Regions from separate parts of the Delftia sp. WSY_12 genome, predicted to be linked through region 1. Evidence: riboswitches for the same ligand, from Rfam matches in the RefSeq annotation. Region 1 holds a riboswitch; the other holds the start of a gene.

What was found. Region 1 has a riboswitch for thiamine pyrophosphate ahead of ACF8LI_RS22590 (long-chain fatty acid--CoA ligase). Riboswitches for the same ligand answer to the same signal wherever they lie in the genome.
Region 2: linked by a shared signal. The riboswitch ahead of thiC (phosphomethylpyrimidine synthase ThiC) and the one ahead of ACF8LI_RS22590 (long-chain fatty acid--CoA ligase) in region 1 are both predicted to bind thiamine pyrophosphate.

What each region holds. Positions count from the first base shown of each region.
Region 1 is NZ_JBICKW010000048.1:10,317-20,658, forward strand. Features, by position in the region: gene ACF8LI_RS22570 (MarR family winged helix-turn-helix transcriptional regulator) at 1-293, opposite strand, end outside; gene ACF8LI_RS22575 (CocE/NonD family hydrolase) at 510-2,339, shown strand; gene ACF8LI_RS22580 (TetR/AcrR family transcriptional regulator) at 2,391-3,017, shown strand; gene ACF8LI_RS22585 (DUF418 domain-containing protein) at 3,014-4,063, shown strand; TPP riboswitch at 4,124-4,215, shown strand; gene ACF8LI_RS22590 (long-chain fatty acid--CoA ligase) at 4,282-5,400, shown strand; gene ACF8LI_RS22595 (acyl-CoA reductase) at 5,397-6,884, shown strand; gene ACF8LI_RS22600 (ABC transporter ATP-binding protein) at 6,890-7,687, shown strand; gene ACF8LI_RS22605 (ABC transporter permease) at 7,684-8,445, shown strand; gene ACF8LI_RS22610 (ABC transporter substrate-binding protein) at 8,484-9,494, shown strand; gene ACF8LI_RS22615 (SDR family oxidoreductase) at 9,496-10,293, shown strand; gene ACF8LI_RS22620 (methyl-accepting chemotaxis protein) at 10,301-10,342, opposite strand, start outside.
Region 2 is NZ_JBICKW010000020.1:34,067-44,408, forward strand. Features, by position in the region: gene fusA (elongation factor G) at 1-1,100, shown strand, start outside; gene ACF8LI_RS11755 (inositol monophosphatase family protein) at 1,528-2,442, opposite strand; gene ACF8LI_RS11760 (RNA methyltransferase) at 2,659-3,486, shown strand; gene cysE (serine O-acetyltransferase) at 3,522-4,346, shown strand; gene ACF8LI_RS11770 (nitroreductase) at 4,409-5,071, shown strand; TPP riboswitch at 5,134-5,259, shown strand; gene thiC (phosphomethylpyrimidine synthase ThiC) at 5,525-7,468, shown strand; gene ACF8LI_RS11780 (IclR family transcriptional regulator) at 7,494-8,294, opposite strand; gene ACF8LI_RS11785 (sugar ABC transporter substrate-binding protein) at 8,566-9,588, shown strand; gene ACF8LI_RS11790 (sugar ABC transporter ATP-binding protein) at 9,606-10,342, shown strand, end outside.

The DNA.
Region 1 (10,342 bases):
ATCAGGCCCACCAGGTTGGGCGGCATCACGTCCAGCGCCGCGCACAGCTGGCGCGAGGTGATGCCGGGGTTGTGGGACACCAGGGACAGCACGGAGAACTCCACCATCTTGAGATCGTGGGTGGCCATGCGCTCCACGAACACCTCGATGATGGACATCGAGGCACGCCGGGCGTTGTAGCCGACCAGGGTGTGCAGGAAAGAGGCGTCGATGGACGGCCCCGGCGCTGTGGCGCCGGACGGGGCCGTGTTCTCTTCGGACGGAGCGGGCTTGGATGTGCGGGCGCGGGGCATGGGGTCAAGGAACTGAAAATCGAATCATAGTGTGGCGCGCGGCTGCCGTGGTCCGGGGCCTAAGGCCGTGGCGATTGGCCGCGTTCGCCTTCAGCCTGTCTTCAGGCGTGCTTCAGCCCCCCTTCAGCCTGCGCGTGCGCCATGCGCCCGGACGGTCCTACATTGCGGCCTGCCCCCTTGCGGGCATGACTGCATCAGCAACCAGGAGGACCATCCATGATGACTTTTCGCCATTCCCGTGCGTGGCTCGGCGCGGCCGGCATCGCCACCCTTGCCCTGGGCCTTGCGGCCTGCGGCGGGGGCTCGTCGGGCAGCACCAACCCCGGGCCGCGCATCTGGGGCTACATCCAGCTGCCTGACGGCAACAAGATGCGCTATTCGGTGGTCTTTCCCAAGGGGCCGGGGCCGTTTCCCGTGCTGATGGAGTACGACGGCTACGGATCGGGCTCGGTCACGGACCAGACCACCCAGGAATGGACCAAGGAAGGCTATGCCGTGATGGGCCTGAACGTGCCCGGCACGGGCTGCTCCACGGGCGAGAACCAGTGGGCCGACGCCTCCGTGGGCGCGGCCGGGGCGCACGCGGTGGAGTGGGCTGCGCGCCAGGCGTGGTCCACGGGCAAGGTGGGCATGGTGGGCTATTCATACTCGGGCTACGACCAGCTGTGGGTGGCGGCCCAGCGTCCGCCCAGCCTCAAGGCGATTGCACCTGGCAAGAACGTGGCCGATCCCTACCGCGACGTGGCCTATCCGGGCGGCATCCAGAACATCGGCTTTCCCGCCAATTGGTGGGGGCAGTTCCCCGCGATATGGCGCAAGGCCGCCGAGGACGCCAAGGCGCTGGACGGCGATACCGGATGCGCCCAGGTCGTGGAGGACAACATCCGCAAGATCCAGCGCCCCGACCTGGACATGGCGCGCTGGCTGGACGAGGACCGCTTCTTCGGCGCCCGCTACGCGCGCAAGAGCGCCATGTACACCACGCACCGCATCGACATCCCCACGCTGGGCACCCAGTCCTGGCAGGACGAGCAGGTGGGCACCCGCATGGGCTACTACGAGGACAGCATCGCCCCGGACAAGATGTGGCTGATCAGCTCCAACGGCGACCATCACACCGACAGCGCCCCCTTTATTCGCGAGACCATGAAGCGTTTTTACGCGCGCTTTCTCAAGGGCGAGAGCAACGGCTTCGAGCACACGCCGCGCGTGCTGCTGGCGCAGGAAATGCAGTGGATGAACGGTGGGGGCGACTATGGGCAGCTGCGCCCCTCGGCCGTGGCCAGCTTTGACCGGCTGCCCGTGCGCGTCACGCCCATGACGCTGTGGCTGCAGCCGGGCGGCGGGCTGGGCGATGCGCCCCCGCAGGCCGAGCGCCAATCGGCCAGCTACCGCTACCCGCTGCCGGGCGCCGATGCCAACCATCCCGACGCGGACACCGAGTCCGGCGCGGGCCAATGGATGGCCAGCCCCGCCGGGCAGGGCCTGCTGCGCTTTACCACGGCCCCGCTGCCGCGCGCGCTGAGCTTTTATGGCGAGGCCTCGCTGGACCTGTGGCTCAGCGCCACGGCCGGCGATACCGATGTGCAGGTCACCGTCTCGGAGGTGCGTCCCGACGGCCAGGAGATGTTCGTGCAGCGCGGCTGGCTGCGTGCCTCCATGCGCGCGCTGGACGGCCAGCGCTCCACCGCCTTGCGGCCCTGGGGCGATTTCACCGAGGCCGCCGTGCGCCCGCTGCGCCCCGGCGAGCCCACGCTGATGCGCGTGGAAATCCAGAAATTCGCCCATGTGTTCCGCGCGGGCTCCAGCCTGCGCGTGACCCTGGACACGCCTTCGCAGACCGGGTACTGGGCCTTCGACCATCTGTCCACGCCTTCGACCAACACCGTCTGGCTGGACCGCAGCCGGCCCTCGAAGATCGTGCTGGGCCACATCGCCTATGCCCATGAGCGGCAGCTGCCGGACTGCCGGCGCATGCTGCGTCAGCCCTGCAGGCCCAACGAGGAGGCCGTTCCTTCCGGCGTGGGCCCCATGCCGCCGCTGTGACTTCGTGCCCCGGTGTTGACTATGAATGAACGTTCGTTCATCATTCGGGGCATGAAAAAGAAGGAAGACATCAGCGAGCGCAGGGCCCTCATCGTGCAGGCGGCCCTGCAGTGCTTCGTGGAGCGCGGCTTTCACTGCACCAGCATGCGCGACATTGCGCAGGCCGCCTCGGTGAGCCTGGGCAATCTGTACAACCACTTCGACGGCAAGGAGGCCTTGATTGCCGAGGTCGCCACGCAGGAGCAGACCGAGCTGCTGCCCTTGCTGCAGGCGCTGGAGCGGGCCGCAGCCCCTTCGCTGCCGGTGGTGGCGCAATTCCTGGCCGCCTACCAGGCGCTGTGCCGCCAGCGGGAATGGGCCGTGCTCAGCGCCGAATGCCTGTCCGAGATCGCGCGTTCGCCCGGGCTGGCGCCGGCCTTCGAGGCCAACCGCAGGCGCATGCTCGACGGCCTGGCAGGCTTCATGGAGCGCGGGGCGCAGCAGGGCCTCTTGCGGCCCGCCGTGCCCGTGCGCCTGGCCGCGCAACTGCTGCTGGATGCCGTGGAAAGCGATGCGCTGCGCTTTGCGCTGGCGGTGACGCCGCAAGAAGACGCGGGGGCGGATGAAGGGGTCGATGTGCTGCATCCCGCCTTGCTGGCCTGCCTTCTTGGAGGCGAGGCGCGGGGGGACGCGACATGAGGCACGCCACCGGCAGGGGCGCCCGCCTGGCGGGGCTGGACCTGGCGCGCTATCTGGCGCTGGCAGGCATGGTGTTCGTCAACTTCAAGCAGGCCATGCATCCCGCGCTGCAGGAGCCGGGCTGGCTGCTGTCGTTCTTCCATTTTCTGGAGGGCAAGGCCTCGGCCACCTTCGTGGTGCTGGCGGGACTGGGCCTGGTGCTGGCCACGCGCTCGCTGGAGCCGGCCACGGCGCGCCTCTGGACGCTGCGCCGCGCGCTGTTCCTGCTGGTGGCCGGTGGCATGAACCTGCTGATCTTTCCGGCCGACATCATTCACTACTACGCGGTCTACTTCGTGCTGGCCATCGCCTGGCTGCAGGCCGGCGCAAGGGCGCTGCTGGCCGGCATGGCGGCCGTGGCCATGCTGTCCGCCTGGGCCTTGCTGCAGCTGGACTACAGCCAGGGCTGGGACTGGGCGAGCCTGTCCTACCAGGACCTGTGGGAGCCGGCCGGCTTTGCGCGCAACCTGCTGTTCAACGGCTTCCATCCGGTGCTGCCCTGGTTTGCGTTCTTCCTCTGCGGCATGCTGCTGGCACGCCTGCCGCTGGCCGAGCCGCGCGTGCAATGGACCTTGGTGGCTGCGGGTGGCGTGATGGTGGGATTGGCCTGCGCCGTCCCGGCACTTGCGGCACAGAGTGAATGGGCTCCCTGGCTGGCCACCGGCCCCATGCCGCCCGGCCCGGCCTACCTGCTGATGGGCCTGGGCTGCGCCAGCATTGCCATCGGCGCCTGCCTGCGGCTGGCCGACTGCTGGCCCGGTGGACCGTGGCGCGGCCTGCTGCCGGCCGGGCGCATGACGCTGACCCTGTACCTGGCACACATCCTCATCGGCATGGGGCTGCTGGAGGCCATGGGCGCGCTGGACGGATCGCGCAGCCTGCGCGAAGTGGCCGTGGCCGCCGCGCTGTACGTGATCATCGCCAGCCTGGCCGCCTGGGCCTGGAGCAAGAAGGTGGCGCAGGGGCCCGTGGAATGGGTGATGCGGCGGCTGACGGCACTGGGCTGACGCAGTCTTGCAGGGCGATGGCCCCGGGCCTGCGGCGTTGGCGACCCTGCTGTAAGATAGCCCTCCGCTCCGGGGTGCACGCCAGTGCTGAGATCCACACCCGAGAACTTGAACCGGGTCATTCCGGCGGAAGAAGAGCTTGCACCCCTGCGTGGCCGCCCATGCGCCACGGGCGGGGCGCCTTCGGAGCATCACGTCCCAGCTCTCGAAGGAATTCCATGGACAAGGCCCGGCCCCAGGCGGCTTCTCTGGTCGCAGACCTGCTTGCATTCATCGCCATGGACGGCTGCACCGACGAGCAGTTCGATGCACTGGCCCTGCGGCTGTTCGCCTACCAATACGAATCGAATGCGCCGTTTCGCAGCTTCTGCCAGCGGCGCGGCGCCACGCTGCGCAATGTGAAGACCTGGAGCGACATTCCCGCCGTGCCCATCGATGCGTTCAAGGCCATGGAGCTGCGCAGCGAGCCGGCCTCGCCCGGGGAGCGCGTGTTCATGACCAGCGGCACCACGGGCCAGGCCAAGGGACTGTCTTCGCGCGGGCGCCACTTCCATCCAGCGCTCGATGTCTACGATGCGTCGATGACGCGCAACTTCGCGCAGCGCTTCATGGCCGGGCACGAGCGCCTGCCCATGGGCATTCTCTTTCCCGACGAGCAGGCCATGCCCAACTCTTCGCTGGCCCACTACCTGGCGCTGGCCAAGACGGAATTCGGCACTCCCGACAGCCGCTACTTCCTCACCCCCGACGGCCTGGACATGCCCGGCCTGTGCGCCGTGCTGGAGGAGTCCGAGCGCAGCGGCCGCCCCTATGCGCTGCTGGGCGCCAGCTTCAGCCTGGTGCATGTGATGGACGCACTGCGCGAGCAGGGCCGCAGCTTCCGTCTGCCGCCGGGCAGCCGCATCCTGGACACGGGCGGCTACAAGGGCCAGTCGCGCGAGCTGCCGCTGGAGGATTTCTACGCCGACCTGTCCCGGCTGCTGGGCGTGCCGCGCAGCCACTGCATCAACATGTACGGCATGACCGAGTTGAGCACGCAGTTCTATGACGACGGCAATGACACGCTGCCCTCGGTCAAGTCGGGGCCGCACTGGATACGCTCGCGCCTGGTCGAGCCCGTCACCGGCCGCAGCGTGGCGCCCGGCGAGCGCGGCATTCTCGTGCACTGCGACCTGGCCAACTACAACGCGGTCACCACCATCCTCACCGAGGACGTGGGCCTGTGGGCCGGCCATGGCGAGAACAGCGGTTTCCTGTTGCTGGGGCGTGCCGAGGGCGCAGCGGCCAAGGGCTGCTCGCTGGCGGTCGATGAATTCGTGAAGGCCGCTGCTGCATGACCATCGAGCGGATCACGGCCGGCTACCTGCCCGAACTGCCTGGTTTGCGCGAGGACAAGGTGCAGTGGCATGTGCTGCCCTTCGAACGCGGTGGCGTGCGGCTGGAAGTCTCCGTGCCCCTGCTGACCGGCCCGCAGATGCATGCGCTGGCAGCCCATGTGCGCCGTGCCGCCGACCGCCACCTCAGGGCCATGCCCGTGGCCGAGATCATCGACGCCATCGACCGCGCCATCGCCCGCCTGCTGGACCGCAGCGATCCCTATCGGCGCCAGGCCGAGACCTGGCTGCCCGTGGTCAGCGGCTATGACGCCGACATGGTGCGCCTGGGGCTGACGGGCTTCTTCAAGACCTTTCGCGCCGCGCAGCTGCGGCGCTTCGTGGCCGAGGACTTTGCCAACCCGGCAGTGCTCGACGGCTTCCAGCCCGCGCCCAAGGGCGGCGCGGTGCGCGCCTTCGGGCCCGACCTGCTGATGCACAGCTGGGCCGGCAATGTGCCTGCGCTGTCCCTGTGGAGCCTGGTCTGCGGCCTGCTGGTCAAGGCGCCCGCCATTGGCAAGCTGGCCAGCGCCGAGCCGCTGTTCGCGGGCTGGTTCGCACGGCTGCTGGCCGAGGTGCATCCGCCGCTGGCCGATTGCCTGGCCGTGGTGTGGTGGAGCGGTGCGGGGGGCGTGGATGGGGCGGAGGGCGCGAATGGAGATGCCGCCGCCGCGCTCCATGCCGAGGCCGACACCGTGCTCGCCTACGGCGGCAACCAGACGCTGCAGGCGCTGCGCCAGCGCCTGCCCGTGACCACGCGCTTTCTGCCGCACGGCCACAAGCTGGGCTTCGGCATGGTGGGCGCCCATGCGCTGGACACGCTCAAGGCGCCCGCCGTGGCGCGGCTGGCGGCCTGGGACGTGATGCGCTATGACCAGCAGGGCTGCTACTCGCCCCATGTCTTCTACGTGGAGCGCGGCGCCCCAGTCTCTGCGCGTGCCTTTGCCGACTACCTGGCGGCCGAACTGGCCAACCTGCAGCGGCGCTTTGCGCGCCGGCCGTTGGAGCTGGAGGAGGGCGCCGCCGTGGCCCGCTGGCAGCAGGCCGTGGAATGGTCAGGTGACGAACAGCAACTGCTGGGTCCGGTGGACGCGCCCTGGAGCGTGGCGTACAGCGACAGCCTGCAGCCGCTGGCGCCCACGGCCCTGTACCGCACGATTGCCGTGGTGGGCGTGGACCGCCTGGATGACGCCGTGCCCGTGGTGGCCGCGCAGCGCGACTACCTGCAGACGGCCGGCATTGCCGCCTCGCCCGAGCAGCTGTACCGGCTGGCCGGCCTGCTGGGCGCGGCCGGCGTCACGCGCATCAGCGCCATCGGCTCCATGAGCATGCCCGAGGCCGGCTGGCACCATGACGGCCGCTTCAACCTGCTGGACCTGGTGCGCATGACCGAGATAGAGCAATCTGCCGAGGCGGCGGCGCAGCCGTTCGCCCCGTATGCGGATTGACATCCATGCACACCGGCACGACGGGCATGACGGGCATCACAGACGGGGCTGACGGCATGGCGTTTCTCGATATCGAACAGGTGGTGTTCACCTACCCGGGCCGCCCGCCCGTGGTGGACGGCGTGGACTGGCGCGTGCAGGCCGGTGAGGTCCACTGCCTGCTGGGCCGCAGCGGCTGCGGCAAGACCACCTTGCTGAAGCTGGCGGCGGGGCTGCTCAGGCCGCAGTCGGGCCGCATTCTCCTGCGTGGCGCCGAGCTGGCCGAGCCCGGCCCGCAGCTGGGCTTCATGTTCCAGGCGCCCACGCTGCTGGAGTGGCATACGGCGCTGGGCAATGTGCTGCTGCCCGTGTCGCTGCAAAGGCGACCCGCGCCGCAGGACGAACAACGCGCCCTGGCGCTGCTGCAGCAGCTGGGCCTGGCCAGCCATGCGCAGCGCCATCCGCGCCATCTCTCGGGCGGGCAGCAAAGCCGCGTGGCGCTGGCACGGGCGCTGGTCCTCGATCCGCCGCTGCTGCTGCTGGACGAGCCCTTTGCCGCGCTGGACGCCATCACGCGCGCCGAGCTGCAGGACGACCTGCTGCGCACCTGCCGCGAGCGCGGCACCACGGTGCTCTTCGTCACCCATGACATCAACGAGGCCGTCTACCTGGGCGACCGCATCGCCCTCATGCACGGCGGGCGCATCGTGGCCGATATGGCGGTCGATCTGCCCGCGCCGCGCACCCAGGCCATGCGCCACGGGCCGGCGTTCAACGAACACTGCGCCCGCGTGCGCGCAGCCCTGGACAGGACGGCGGCATGACGGTGTCCTTGTTCCATGCCCGCCTGCTGGCCGCCGCGCTGGCGCTGGTCCTGCTGGGCCTGTGGGAGCTGCTGGTGCGGCAATGGGGTCTGTCCGCCCTGGTGCTGCCGGCGCCCTCGGCCATTGCGGCATCGCTGTGGACGGGGCTGGCCACGGGCTATTTCTGGCCGCACATCTGGGCGACGCTCCAGGCCCTGCTGCTGGGGCTGGCGGCCGGCAGCGCGATCGGCCTGCTGGCGGGCATGGCCCTGGCTGAATCCGAGCTGCTCGAGCGTGTGCTCAAGCCCTACGTGGTGGTCAGCCAGGTCGTGCCCAAGCTGGCGCTGGCGCCGCTGTTCGTGCTGTGGTTCGGCTTCGGCATGCTGCCCACGGTGCTGATCACGGCGCTGATCTGCTTTTTCCCGCTGATGGAAAACACCTTGACCGGCCTGCGCCAGGTCGATGCCCAGCGGCTGCAGCTGTTTCGCATGCTGGGCGCCACGCGGCTGCAGACGCTGCTGCGCCTGAAGCTGCCCACGGGCCTGCCCGCCATTCTTGCGGGCCTGCGCGTGGCCGTGGTGCTGGCACTGGTCGGCGCCGTGGTGGCCGAATTCATGGGCGCCAGCCGCGGCCTGGGCGCCGTGGTCATTGCCGCCCAGGGAATGATGGACACCACCCTCATGTTTGCGGCCCTGGTGCTGATCGCCGCCATGGGCCTGCTGCTGTACCAGGCCTGCCTGGTGCTGGAACGCCGGCTGCTGCGCTCGCGCGCCGCCTGACCACCCTGAACACTTCCGCAACCTTTTCCCCAAGCGCCATGCACACACCGCAATCCCCCTTCCTCACCCGCCGCAGCCTGCTGGGCGCCTCTGCCGGTTTTGCCGGCCTGGCGCTGGCCGGCAATTGCCTGGCCGCTCCTGTGCAAGGCAAGATCCGCCTGGCGGGCTGGAGCAAGCCCATCAGTGAGATCACCAACATCCTGGCCGAGCCCGACAAGGGCTTCTTCAAGGCCCAGGGCGTGGAGCTGGCCTACCTGCCCGGCGCGGGCGGCGGCGACGCCATACGCAACATGCTCAGCGGCCAGGCCGATGTGGCCTTCACCGACCCCGGCTCCTTCTTTATGGCGCTGGACAAGGGCGAGAAGCTGGTCGCCATCTACGACATCTACCCGCAGAACGTGTTCAACGTGGTCTCGCTCAAGTCGGCGGGCATCCGCAAGCCGGCGGACCTCAAGGGCAAGAAGATCGGCGTCTACAGCCTGTCCAGCGGCACGCGCCAGAACCTGCTGGTGATGCTGCACCAGGCCGGCCTCAAGGAGTCGGACGTGACCATCGTCGTCACCGGCCTGCTCAACTTCGCGCCGCTGATGCAGGGCCAGGTCGATGCCACGGCCGCCACCGACACCGGCCTGGCCGTGGGCCTGCGCAAAGGCATTGGCGAGGTCGATGTGATGCAGGTGCGCGACCACCTCAACATCTCCAGCGACATGTTCGTGGTGCGCGAGGACACGCTGCGCGACAAGAAGGACCTGCTGCGCGCCTTCCTCAAGGGCTACCGCGACAGCGCCGCCTGGATGATGGCCAACCCCGAGGAAGCCGCCACGCTGGCCGGCAAGCACGCCATCGACGGCACCCAGCGCGATATCAACCTGGACGTGATCCGCCTGCGCAACGCGTCTTCGCAGCCGCTGCAGGCCGGCAAGCCGCTGGGCAGCTTCGACCTGGCCGCCCTGCAAAAGGGCGCCGACGCCTACCGCGCGCTGGGCATGGTGCAAAGGCAGATCAAGGTGTCCGACGTGGTGGACACCAGCCTGCTGCCCGGGGCCTGAGATGGCACAGCCGTCTTCCCTGGGCCTGCAAGGCAAGGTGGTGCTGGTCACCGGCGCCGGCCGCGGCATAGGCGCGGCCATTGCCATCGCCTTCGCCCGCGAGGGCGCCCTCGTGGCGGTCAACCACCTGTCCAACGATGCTGCCGCCGCGCAGACCGTGGCGGCCTGCCAGGCTGCGGGCAAGCAGGCCGGAGGCGATGCCTGGGCCATCAAGGCCGATGTGGGCTCGCAGCCCGCCGTCCAGGCCATGACCGAGGCCATTGCGCGCGAGGCGGGCGCCATCGACATCGTGGTCAACAACGCCTTCAAACCCTACGCCTTCGACCCCGAGCGCCGCCGCCTCTTCGACGACCTGCAATGGAGCGACTACCAGGCCCAGTACGACGGTGCCGTGGGCGCGGCCTTCAACGTCTGCCGCGCGGTGCTGCCGCAGATGCGCCAGCGTGCGCGGGGCAGCATCGTCAACATTGCCAGCAACCTGGTGGAGCACCCCGTCGTGCCCTACCACGACTACACCACGGCCAAGGCCTCGCTGGTGGCCTTCAGCCGCAACCTGGCCAGCGAGCTGGGGCCCGTGGGCATACGTGTCAACTGCGTGGCGCCGGGGCTGGTCTATCCCACGCAGGGCACGCAGGACACGCGCGAGTCCTTCCGCGAATCGCTGATGGCCGCCACGCCGCTGCGCCGCCTGGCAAGCCCCGAAGACGTGGCAGGGCCCGTGCTGTTCCTGGCCTCGGAACTGAGCGGCTTCATGACGGGACAGGTACTGTTCGTCGATGGCGGCCTGGTGATGCGCTGAGCCTGTTCTAGAACTGCTCCCACTCATCGGCCTCGGCCACTTCGGCCAT
Region 2 (10,342 bases), on a different contig from region 1:
GCGTCTACTCGGGCGTGCTCAACAAGGGCGACAGCGTGCTCAACTCCGTCAAGGACAAGAAGGAGCGCATCGGCCGCATCGTGCAGATGCATGCCAATGAACGCCTGGAGGTCGATGAAATCCACGCCGGCGACATTGCCGCCTGCGTGGGCCTGAAGGACGTGACCACGGGCGAGACCCTGTGCGACCCGTCCGCGCCCATCGTGCTGGAGAAGATGGTCTTCCCCGAGCCCGTCATCGCCCAGGCCGTGGAGCCCAAGTCCAAGGCCGACCAGGAAAAGATGGGCATCGCCCTGTCGCGCCTGGCGGCCGAAGACCCGTCGTTCCGCGTGCGCACCGATGAGGAATCGGGCCAGACCATCATTGCCGGCATGGGCGAGCTGCACCTGGAAATCATCGTGGACCGCATGAAGCGCGAGTTCAACGTGGAAGCCAACGTGGGCAAGCCCCAGGTGGCCTACCGCGAGACCATCCGCAAGAAAGTCACCGATGTGGACGGCAAGTTCGTGCGCCAGTCCGGCGGCAAGGGCCAGTACGGCCACGTGGTCTTCACGGTGGAGCCGCAGGAACCCGGCAAGGGCTTCGAGTTCGTAGACGCCATCAAGGGCGGCGTGGTGCCGCGCGAGTACATCCCTGCGGTGGAAAAGGGCGTGGTCGAGGCCCTGACTTCCGGTGTGCTGGCCGGCTACCCCGTGGTGGACGTCAAGGTCACGTTGACCTTCGGCTCGTACCACGACGTGGACTCCAACGAAATGGCCTTCAAGATGGCGGCCATCTTCGGCTTCAAGGAAGCTGCCAAGAAGGCCAGCCCCGTCATCCTGGAGCCCATGATGGCCGTGGAAGTCGAGACGCCTGAGGACTACGCCGGCACCGTCATGGGCGACCTGTCCTCGCGGCGCGGCATGGTGCAGGGCATGGACGACATGGCCGGCGGCGGCAAGTCCATCAAGGCCGAAGTGCCGCTGTCCGAAATGTTCGGCTACGCCACCTCCCTGCGCTCGCAAACGCAAGGCCGTGCCACCTACTCCATGGAGTTCAAGCACTACGCCGAAGCACCGCGCAACGTGGCCGAGGCCGTGATCAACGCACGCGCGAGGTAAAAGAGGCGGCAAACGTGCAGCGGGCAGCATGCTGTCCCTGACCCTGGCCCCCCTCACCCCTCCCGTATGCCCACGCCTGCGTCGGGCCGCCTGCGGGGTTGCAGTCCTGCCGAAGGACAGGACTGCCTCGTCAACTGACTCGCCGTGATGTTTGAGTGAAGCGCGCAGCGCGCAACGAGTTTCACGGCGAACCCCGCAGGCGGCCCGGCGCAGGTTGCCCGCAGCGAAGCGAAGGGACGTGGACATTCGGGTCGCCTTCTTTGATCTGACCTTTCTTGGCGAATCAAGAAAGGGCAGTCGGCCGCCGGGCCGAGACCCGACCCCGAAAAGCCACCCCCCGGCAGGGGCAAAAAGCGCACCGAACCCACGCCCAACGAAAAACAGCTCCTTGAAGGAGCTGTTTTTCATAAGAGAGGAGAAGCCGAAATCAAGCCTCAGGCTGCTGCTCAGACTCAGCAGTTTCAGCATCAGCGACGGGAGCCGCCTCTCCAGAATCAGACAGCGCCTGCCGCACACCCGCCTTCTCCCCAGCAGAAGCAAACTTGCTGTACTTGCCAACGATGCCGACCAGCGCACCATAGATGCGCGGATTGCCCGCCAGGCATTCCTTCTGCTCCAGGAAATCCGCCTCGCCCGTGAAGTTGCCGACCAGGCCACCGGCCTCGGTCACCAGCAGGCTGCCGGCGGCCACGTCCCAGATCTGCAGGCCGCTTTCGAAGAAGCCGTCTGCAAAGCCGGCTGCCACGTAGGCCAGGTCCAGCGCGGCGGCGCCGGGGCGGCGCACGCCTGCGGTTTCCTGCATCACGTCGCCCAGCATGTTCATGTACTGCTTGAAGTTGTCGCCACGGCGGAAGGGGAAGCCGGTGGAGATCAGGCTGTCCTTGAGCTGGATGCGCTTGGACACGCGGATGCGGCGGTCATTCAGGTAGGCGCCGCGGCCGCGCGTGGCCGTGAACAGGTCGTTGCGCGAGGGGTCGTACACCACGGCATGCTCCACCTTGCCCTTGAAGGACAGGGCAATGCTCACGCAGTACACGGGGAAGCCGTGGATGAAGTTGGTGGTGCCGTCCAGCGGATCGATGATCCAGACGTAGTCGGAGTTCTTGGCGCCGAACTCGTTGCCCGATTCCTCGGCCAGGATGCCGTGGCCCGGGTAGGCGCCCAGCAAGGTTTCGATGATGGCCTGCTCGGCCGCCTTGTCCACCTCGGTCACAAAGTCGTTGACCTGCTTTTGTGCGACACGCACGGATTCCACGTCAAGAGCCGCGCGGTTGATGATGGCGCCGGCGGCGCGTGCGGCCTTGATGGCCACGTTGAGCATGGGATGCAGGTTGGTCGACATAGATTGTGAGGCGTAGGCGGAGCAGCGGCTGTGCAAGGAGAGGACGGTCCTCTCTGGCAAAAGCAGGCTGTTTGACGCGGGTAAGAACGGAAAAAGCCGCGTCCGGCGATGCGGGGCGGCGACAATAGCGCGCAATTTTACCCGCCTTGTCCGTTTTGTGCTGCGCAACCTGTCCCGTCTTGGGGGCTCTGCCGGCGCCGGCAGGCCAGCGACGCCATGAAAACCCGATTCGTACTGATAGAAACCAGCCACGCCGGCAATGTGGGCGCCGCCGCCCGCGCCCTGAAGACCATGGGCTTTGACGACCTGGTGCTGGTGCGCCCGCGCTGGCCCAACGTGCTGCGCAAGGAAGAGACCATCCAGCGGGCCAGCGGCGCGCTGGACGTGCTGGGCAATGCGCGCGTGGTCGAGACGCTGGAGGAGGCGCTGGACGGCATCAGCCACCTGTGCGCCACGGCCATGACGCCGCGCGACTTCGGCCCGCCCACGCGCACGCCGCGCCAGCATTTCGAGCTGCTGCTCAGCGGGGCGCTGGATGTGCTGGCTGCGCCCGATGAGGCCGATGCGCCCGATGAAGCGGCGGCGCCTGCCGATGCATCCGTGTCGGCACAGGCTCCCACGCCGCGCTGCAACCAGTCGGGCGTGGCCTTCCTGTTCGGCTGCGAGCGCTTCGGCATGAGCAACGACGATGTCTACCGCAGCGATGTGGCGCTGTCGATTCCGTCCAATCCGCAGTTCGGCTCGCTGAACCTGGGGGCGGCCATCCAGGTGGTGGCCTACGAGTGGCGCCAGGCGCTGGGCGGCTTTCCCGTGGTGGAGCACACGCCCGCGCCGCAGCGCGCCGACGCGGCCCAGGTGGCCGGCATGCTGGGCCATTGGGAGCAGGCGCTGGCCCATATCGGCTTTCTGGATCCGGCCGCGCCCAAGAAGCTGATGCCGCGCCTCAACCAGCTTTTCAACCGCTCGCAACTGACCGCCGAGGAAATCCACATCCTGCGCGGTGTTGCGAAGGCCATGCTGCAGAGCACCCCACCGAAACGCTAGACTGAGCGGTCTTGTCAACAATAACCAGCCCCTAGATGCTTGACCGCCTGCGCTCCGATATCCAGTGCATCCTCGACCGCGACCCTGCGGCACGCAGCACCTGGGAGGTCATCACCTGTTATCCGGGTCTGCATGCGATCTGGCTGCAACGCCCGGCGCACTGGTGCTGGAACCATGGCCTCAAGTGGCTGGGGCGCTTCATCTCGCACATTGGCCGCTGGCTCACGGGCATCGAGATCCACCCCGGCGCCGTCATCGGCGAGCGCGTCTTCATCGACCACGGCATGGGCGTCGTCATCGGCGAGACGGCCGTGGTCGGCGACGGCTGCACCATCTACCACGGCGTGACCCTGGGTGGCACCTCTCTGTACAAGGGCGCCAAGCGTCATCCCACGCTGGGCCGCGACGTGGTGGTCAGCGCGGGTGCCAAGGTGCTGGGCGGCTTCGAGGTGGGCGACGGTGCCAAGATCGGCAGCAATGCCGTGGTCATCAAGCCCGTGCCCGCAGGCGCCACGGCGGTGGGCATTCCGGCGCGCATCATTGCCAGCAAGAACGGCCATAGCGCCGATGTGACCGAGCACGACCCGGCATCGGCCAAGGCCGAGTCCATCAAGGTCCCGGCCTCTGCCGCGCCCCAGCCGTTCACGGCCTACGGCATCACCCAGGAAATGGACCCCGTGGCCCAGGCCATGCGCGGCCTGAGCGATGGCGCGGCCGCGCATGAGCAGCAGATCGCGCTGCTGTGGGAGGCCATTGCCAAGCTCTCGGCCGGCAGCAAGGTGGGCGACTGCGTGCCCTGCGAATCCGAGCGCCCGCAGGCCTTCCAGAAGGACAAGATCGACCAGATCATGGGCAAGTAGGCCTGCACAAGATCACCAAAGATCCCCAAGATCCCCCAAGAAGACCGGAGACTCCGACCAGCATGAACGTTGAACAGGCCTTGCATGCGCGCCGCTCCGTGCGCGCCTTCCTGCCCCAGTCGCCCGATGCGGCCCTGGTGCGCTCCCTGATGGAACAGTCGGCACAAGCGGCCTCGGGCGGCAACCTGCAGCCTTGGCGCGTGCTGGCGCTGACGGGCGAGCCGCTGCAGCAACTGCTGACCGCCGTTGCCGAAGCCGAGCCCCAGGACGCCCAGCCCGGCCTGTCCTACCCGCCCAACCTCTGGGAGCCCTACCGCAGCCGGCGCTTTGCCAATGGCGAAGAGCTGTACCAGTCGCTGGGCATTCCGCGCGACGACAAGCCCGCGCGGCTGGAGCAGCTGGCGCGCAACGGCCAGTTCTTCGGCGCGCCCGTGGGCCTGATCGTGGCGGTGGACGAGCGCATGGGCCTGCCGCAATGGGTGGACCTGGGCATCTACCTGCAGTCCTTCATGCTGCTGGCCTGCGCCAATGGCCTGGCCACCTGCGCCCAGGGCTTCTGGCGCCGCTACAACGACGCCGTGACCCAGGCGCTGGCGCTGCCCGAGGGCTACCACGTGGCCTTCGGCATTGCGCTGGGCTACGAGGACAAGAGCGCCCCCATCAACGGCTGGCGCGCCACGCGCGCTCCGCTGGCCGAATGGGGTGCGCTGCGCGGCTTTGACTGACGGCGGCGCATGGCCCCTGGGCAAACCCGCAGGCGATGGGCCTCCAACCATCCCCTATACTTGCCGCTGCTCCGGGGTGTGCTGATGCACTGAGATGCCAACCGGTCCATGCGCTGCATGGGCCAGGCGGCGAACCCGACGAACTTGATCCGGTTGATACCGGCGGAAGAAGAGCGGGACCCTGAAGCGGGGCCGAAGTCAGAGGATGGAAATCCGCCACGGCGGATACACGCAGGGCCGCAACGGCCAGGCAGGCCACCATCCAACGCACATCGGCCCTTGCCAACCAAGGCTGCTCGTGCGCCTTGGCGTGCGTGGCAACCAGGGGCCAAGGCCATACGGCCCTGGCAGGCCCACACTGGCATAGCCCGGTGCGCGGCCTTTGGCACAGCCCAAGGAGTGTCCGGTTCCCGGAGCGTTGTTGATCGACGCTTTGAACGCAAGGAACCCGACATGAACGCTCCCGATTCCATCTTCACCCCCGCAGCCGGCGAAGCTCCCGACGCACAGCGTTTTTCCGACCTGCTGGCGCAGTCGCGCAAGCCGTTCCCGGCCTCCACCAAGAGCTATCTGCAAGGCAGCCTGCATGCCGGCCTGAGCGTGCCCGTGCGCGATATCCAGCTGACCAATGGCGAGCAGGTCAGCGTCTATGACACCTCGGGCCCCTACACCGATCCGGCCGTGGCCATCGACGTGCGCAGCGGCCTGCCGGGCGTGCGCAATGCCTGGATCGAGTCGCGCGGCGACAGCGAGTACTACGCCGGCCGCCTGCGGCAGGCCCTGGACGACGGCGGCAAGCGCGGCGAGGAAGACGAGCGCGTGGCCCGCCTGCGGGCCGAGGCCGCTTCGCTGCAGCGCCAGCCGCGCCGCGCCAAGAGCGGTGGCAACGTCACCCAGATGCACTACGCGCGCAAGGGCATCATCACGCCCGAGATGGAATACGTGGCCCTGCGCGAGAACGGCCGCCGCGAATGGATGGCCGAGTACCAGCAGGACGCCGCGCGCGAGGCGCGCCTGGCCGGCAACGGCCTGGGTGCTGCCATCCCCAAGATCATCACGCCCGAATTCGTGCGCGACGAAGTGGCGCGCGGCCGCGCCATCATCCCGGCCAACATCAACCACCCCGAGATCGAGCCCATGGCCATCGGGCGCAACTTCAAGGTCAAGATCAACGCCAACATCGGCAACTCGGCCGTCACCTCCAGCATCGAGGAAGAGGTCGAGAAGCTGGTCTGGGCCATCCGCTGGGGCGCGGACAACGTGATGGACCTGTCCACCGGCAAGAACATCCACACCACGCGCGACTGGATCATCCGCAACTCGCCCGTGCCCATCGGCACCGTGCCCATCTACCAGGCGCTGGAAAAAGTGGGCGGCATTGCCGAGGACCTGACCTGGCCCATCTTCCGCGACACCCTGATCGAGCAGGCCGAGCAGGGCGTGGACTACTTCACCATCCACGCCGGCGTGCGCCTGGCCTACATCCACCTCACGGCCCAGCGCCGCACGGGCATCGTCTCGCGCGGCGGCTCCATCATGGCCAAGTGGTGCATGGCCCACCACCGCGAGAGCTTCCTGTACGAGCACTTCGAGGACATCTGCGACATCATGAAGCAGTACGACGTCAGCTTCTCGCTGGGCGACGGCCTGCGCCCCGGCAGCGCCTCGGACGCCAATGACGAAGCCCAGTTCGCCGAACTGCAGACCCTGGGCGAGCTGACCCAGCTGGCCTGGAAGCACGACGTGCAGACCATGATCGAAGGCCCCGGCCACGTGCCCATGCACATGATCCAGGCCAACATGACCGAGCAGCTCAAGCACTGCCACGAGGCGCCGTTCTACACCCTGGGCCCGCTGACCATCGACATCGCGCCCGGCTACGACCACATCGCCAGCGCCATCGGCGCGGCCATGATCGGCTGGTTCGGCACCGCCATGCTGTGCTACGTCACGCCCAAGGAACACCTGGGCCTGCCCGACCGCGACGACGTCAAGCAGGGCATCATCGCGTACAAGATCGCCGCCCACGCCGCCGACGTCGCCAAGGGCCACCCCGGCGCCCGCGCCCGCGACGACGCGCTGAGCCAGGCCCGCTTCGACTTCCGCTGGCAGGACCAGTTCAACCTGGGCCTGGACCCCGACACCGCCCAGGCCTACCACGACGAAACCCTGCCCAAGGACAGCGCCAAGGTGGCGCACTTCTGCTCCATGTGCGGCCCCAAGTTCTGCTCCATGAAGATCACCCAGGAAGTGCGCGAATTCGCCGCTGCCAAGGGCGTGGCCGAGCAGGAAGGCATTGCCGCCGGAATGCAGGCCAAGGCCGAGGAATTCAACCGTGCCGGCGGGGAGTTCTATATCCCCATCGTGGCGGCCAGCAGCGATACGACGGCGCGTTGACGCCAGCCGGCAGGCTGCGCGCGGCTCACTGGCCGTCGCGCGGCTGCCGGTTCAACGACAACTCCTGTGCCGCCTGCAACAGGCATTCGCGCGCTCCATCCAGCGAAGGGCCCGCATGTCCATCGATGCGGCGGATATAGGGAGATGTCAGCACGGCCAGGGCCTGACCATCGGGTCCGAGGATGGGGCAGGAGATGTCCACCACACCATAGGACTGCAGGCTTTCGCTCTGCCTGTAGCCCGTGCTGCGAATCTGCTCCATTGTTTCGCGCAGTTCCGCTTCGGGCAGGGAGACCTCGCCGTCCACGGCCGTGTGCTCGGCCAGCATCTGCGCGCGGCGTTCGGGTGTCTGGCAGGCCAGCAGCACATGGCCTGACCCGGTGTCCAGCAGCCCGACGCGTGCGCCCAGCCTGATTGACAGGCCCCAGTTCCCGGGGCCGGGGACCTGGGCCACGATCAGGACATTGCCACGGTCGTAGAGGCCCAGGTGGCAGGATTGCTCGGCCTGCCGCGCATAGGCATCCATGACGGGCAGCGCCTGGGTCACGAGGCGGTTGACGGGCGGGTGGCGGTGCGCCAGCGCGAACATCTTGAGGCTGAGCGCATGGCGGTCGCCGCCGGCCGAGCGCATCACATATTGCCGGGCCACCAGCCGCTCGAGCATGCGGTAGATCTCACTGGGGCCCCGGCCCAGTTCCTTGACGATCTCGGCCCGCGTCAGGCCATCGGGGTGCTCGGCCAGCAGCTCCAGGATGTCCAGCCCCTTGTCCAGTGCCGGCGCGCGGTAGCGCTCGCCGTCTTCTGCGTTGTCCAGTGCTTTGCTCATGCGTGCAGATCTTACGTTCGGGATAGGACAAGTCCTGTTTTTGCTGCGGACCTGCGCAAGCGGTGCGTGGGCTGGGTAAACCATAGCTGCCGAAGTGAGGTTTATTTATAAATAATTAATTCATGGATGAATGAATCACCCCAGCGATGTGCCACGCGCCATCGGCAAAAAGGCGATCCAGCGGCACCGCCGGAGTCCCGGCACACATGAGGAGGCACTTTCCATGGCTGCACTGCTCGGCGTTTTCCAAGTTCCGGCCGGATGTTCCGCAATGCTTTGCCGGCTCATGTCTGCTGTAGCCGCGCTGGCTTCAGTGGCGGCGCTGGCCGGCGCGGGGCCGGCGCTGGCGGCGGAACCTGGCCCGGCGCAGGGCAGGATCGGGGTCAACCTGCCACTGCTGACCTCGCCGTTCTGGCAGGCCTACAACGGCTACCTCCCGCAAATGGCCAAGGCCCTTGGGGTCGACATCCTGGCGCCGGTGAACTCCAACCAGGACCCGGCCCAGCAGATCACCGACGTGGCCAATCTGATCAACCTCGGCGCCAAGGGGTTGGTGGTGGCGCCATTGGATTCGGCGGCCATTGGTCGAGCGCTCGCCTTGGCCGAGCAGGGGAAGATTCCTGTGGTGGCGGTGGACGTGGCGCCTACCCGGGGCAAGGTGGCGATGGTGGTGCGTGCCGACAACCGCGCCTATGGTACGCGGTCCTGCCAGTACTTGGGCGCGCAGGTGAAGGCGGGCAAGGTGGTGCAGATCATGGGCGACCTGGCATCGGTCAACGGCCGTGATCGGGCCGAGGCCTTCCGCAGTTGCATGAAGGATTTCCCGGCGCTGCAGGTGCTGGAGATTCCCGCGGCCTGGAAGTCCGATGCCGCCGCCGCCGCGCTCGACGGCCTGCTGTCCGCGCATCCGGACCTGAAGGGCATCTACATGCACGCAGGCGGCGTCTATCTGGCGCCCACGCTGCAGACGCTGCGGCGCAGGGGGCTGCTGCGTCCGGCCGGCGATCCGAGGCACATCGTGGTGATCAGCAACGACGGCATCGCGCAGGAGCTGGATGCCATCCGCAGGGGCGAGATCGACGCCACCATCTCGCAGCCCGCCGATCTTTACGCAAAGTACGGCCTGTACTACATCAAGGCAGCGCTGGCAGGGCAGTCGTTCAAGCCCGGGCCCACCCCGCATGGCAGCCGCATCGTGGAGGTGGCGCCCGGCATTCTGGAGGACCAGTTGCCCGCACCCGTGGTGACGCGCGAGAACGTGGACGACAAGTCGCTGTGGGCCAACCAGCCATGACGATACTCCCCGGATTCATGGCTGACAGACCGGGCACGCCGGTGATGGAGGCGCGTGGGCTCGGCTTGCGTTTCGGCTCCACGACGGCCTTGCACGATGTGAGCCTGGCGGTCATGCCGGGCGAGTCGCATGCACTGGCTGGCCGCAACGGCGCAGGCAAGTCCACCTTGGTCGCCTTGCTGACCGGCCTGCACCAGCCCGGCACGGGGAGCATCCGCTTCAACGGCCAGCCCGCGCCTGCGGTGACCGACCGCATGGCCTGGTGCCAGCATGTGGCCTGTGTCCACCAGCATTCGACCATCATCGGCGAGCTGTCGGTCGCCGAGAACCTGTTCATCAACCGGCAGCCGCTACGCCATGGCTGGATTTCCTGGCGCGTGCTGCGGCGCGAGGCAAGGGCCTTGCTGGATGCCTGGCAGATCGATGTGCACGAGGATGCGCTGGCCCGGGATCTGACGGTGGAAGCCCGCCAACTGGTGGAGATCGCGCGGGCGCTGTCGCTGGGCGCGCGCTTCATCATCCTGGACGAACCCACGGCGCAGCTTGACCACGACGAGACGCGGCGGCTGCTCAGGCGCGTGCACGATCTGCAGCAAGGCGGCGTCACGTTTCTCTTCATCTCGCACCACTTGCAGGAGATCTATGAGATTTGCCAGACGGTCACCGTGCTGCGCGATGCTCGCCATGTGGTGACGGCGCCGGTGGCGCAGCTGCCCCGGCAGGCACTGATCGAGGCCATGACCGGCGAGCGGGA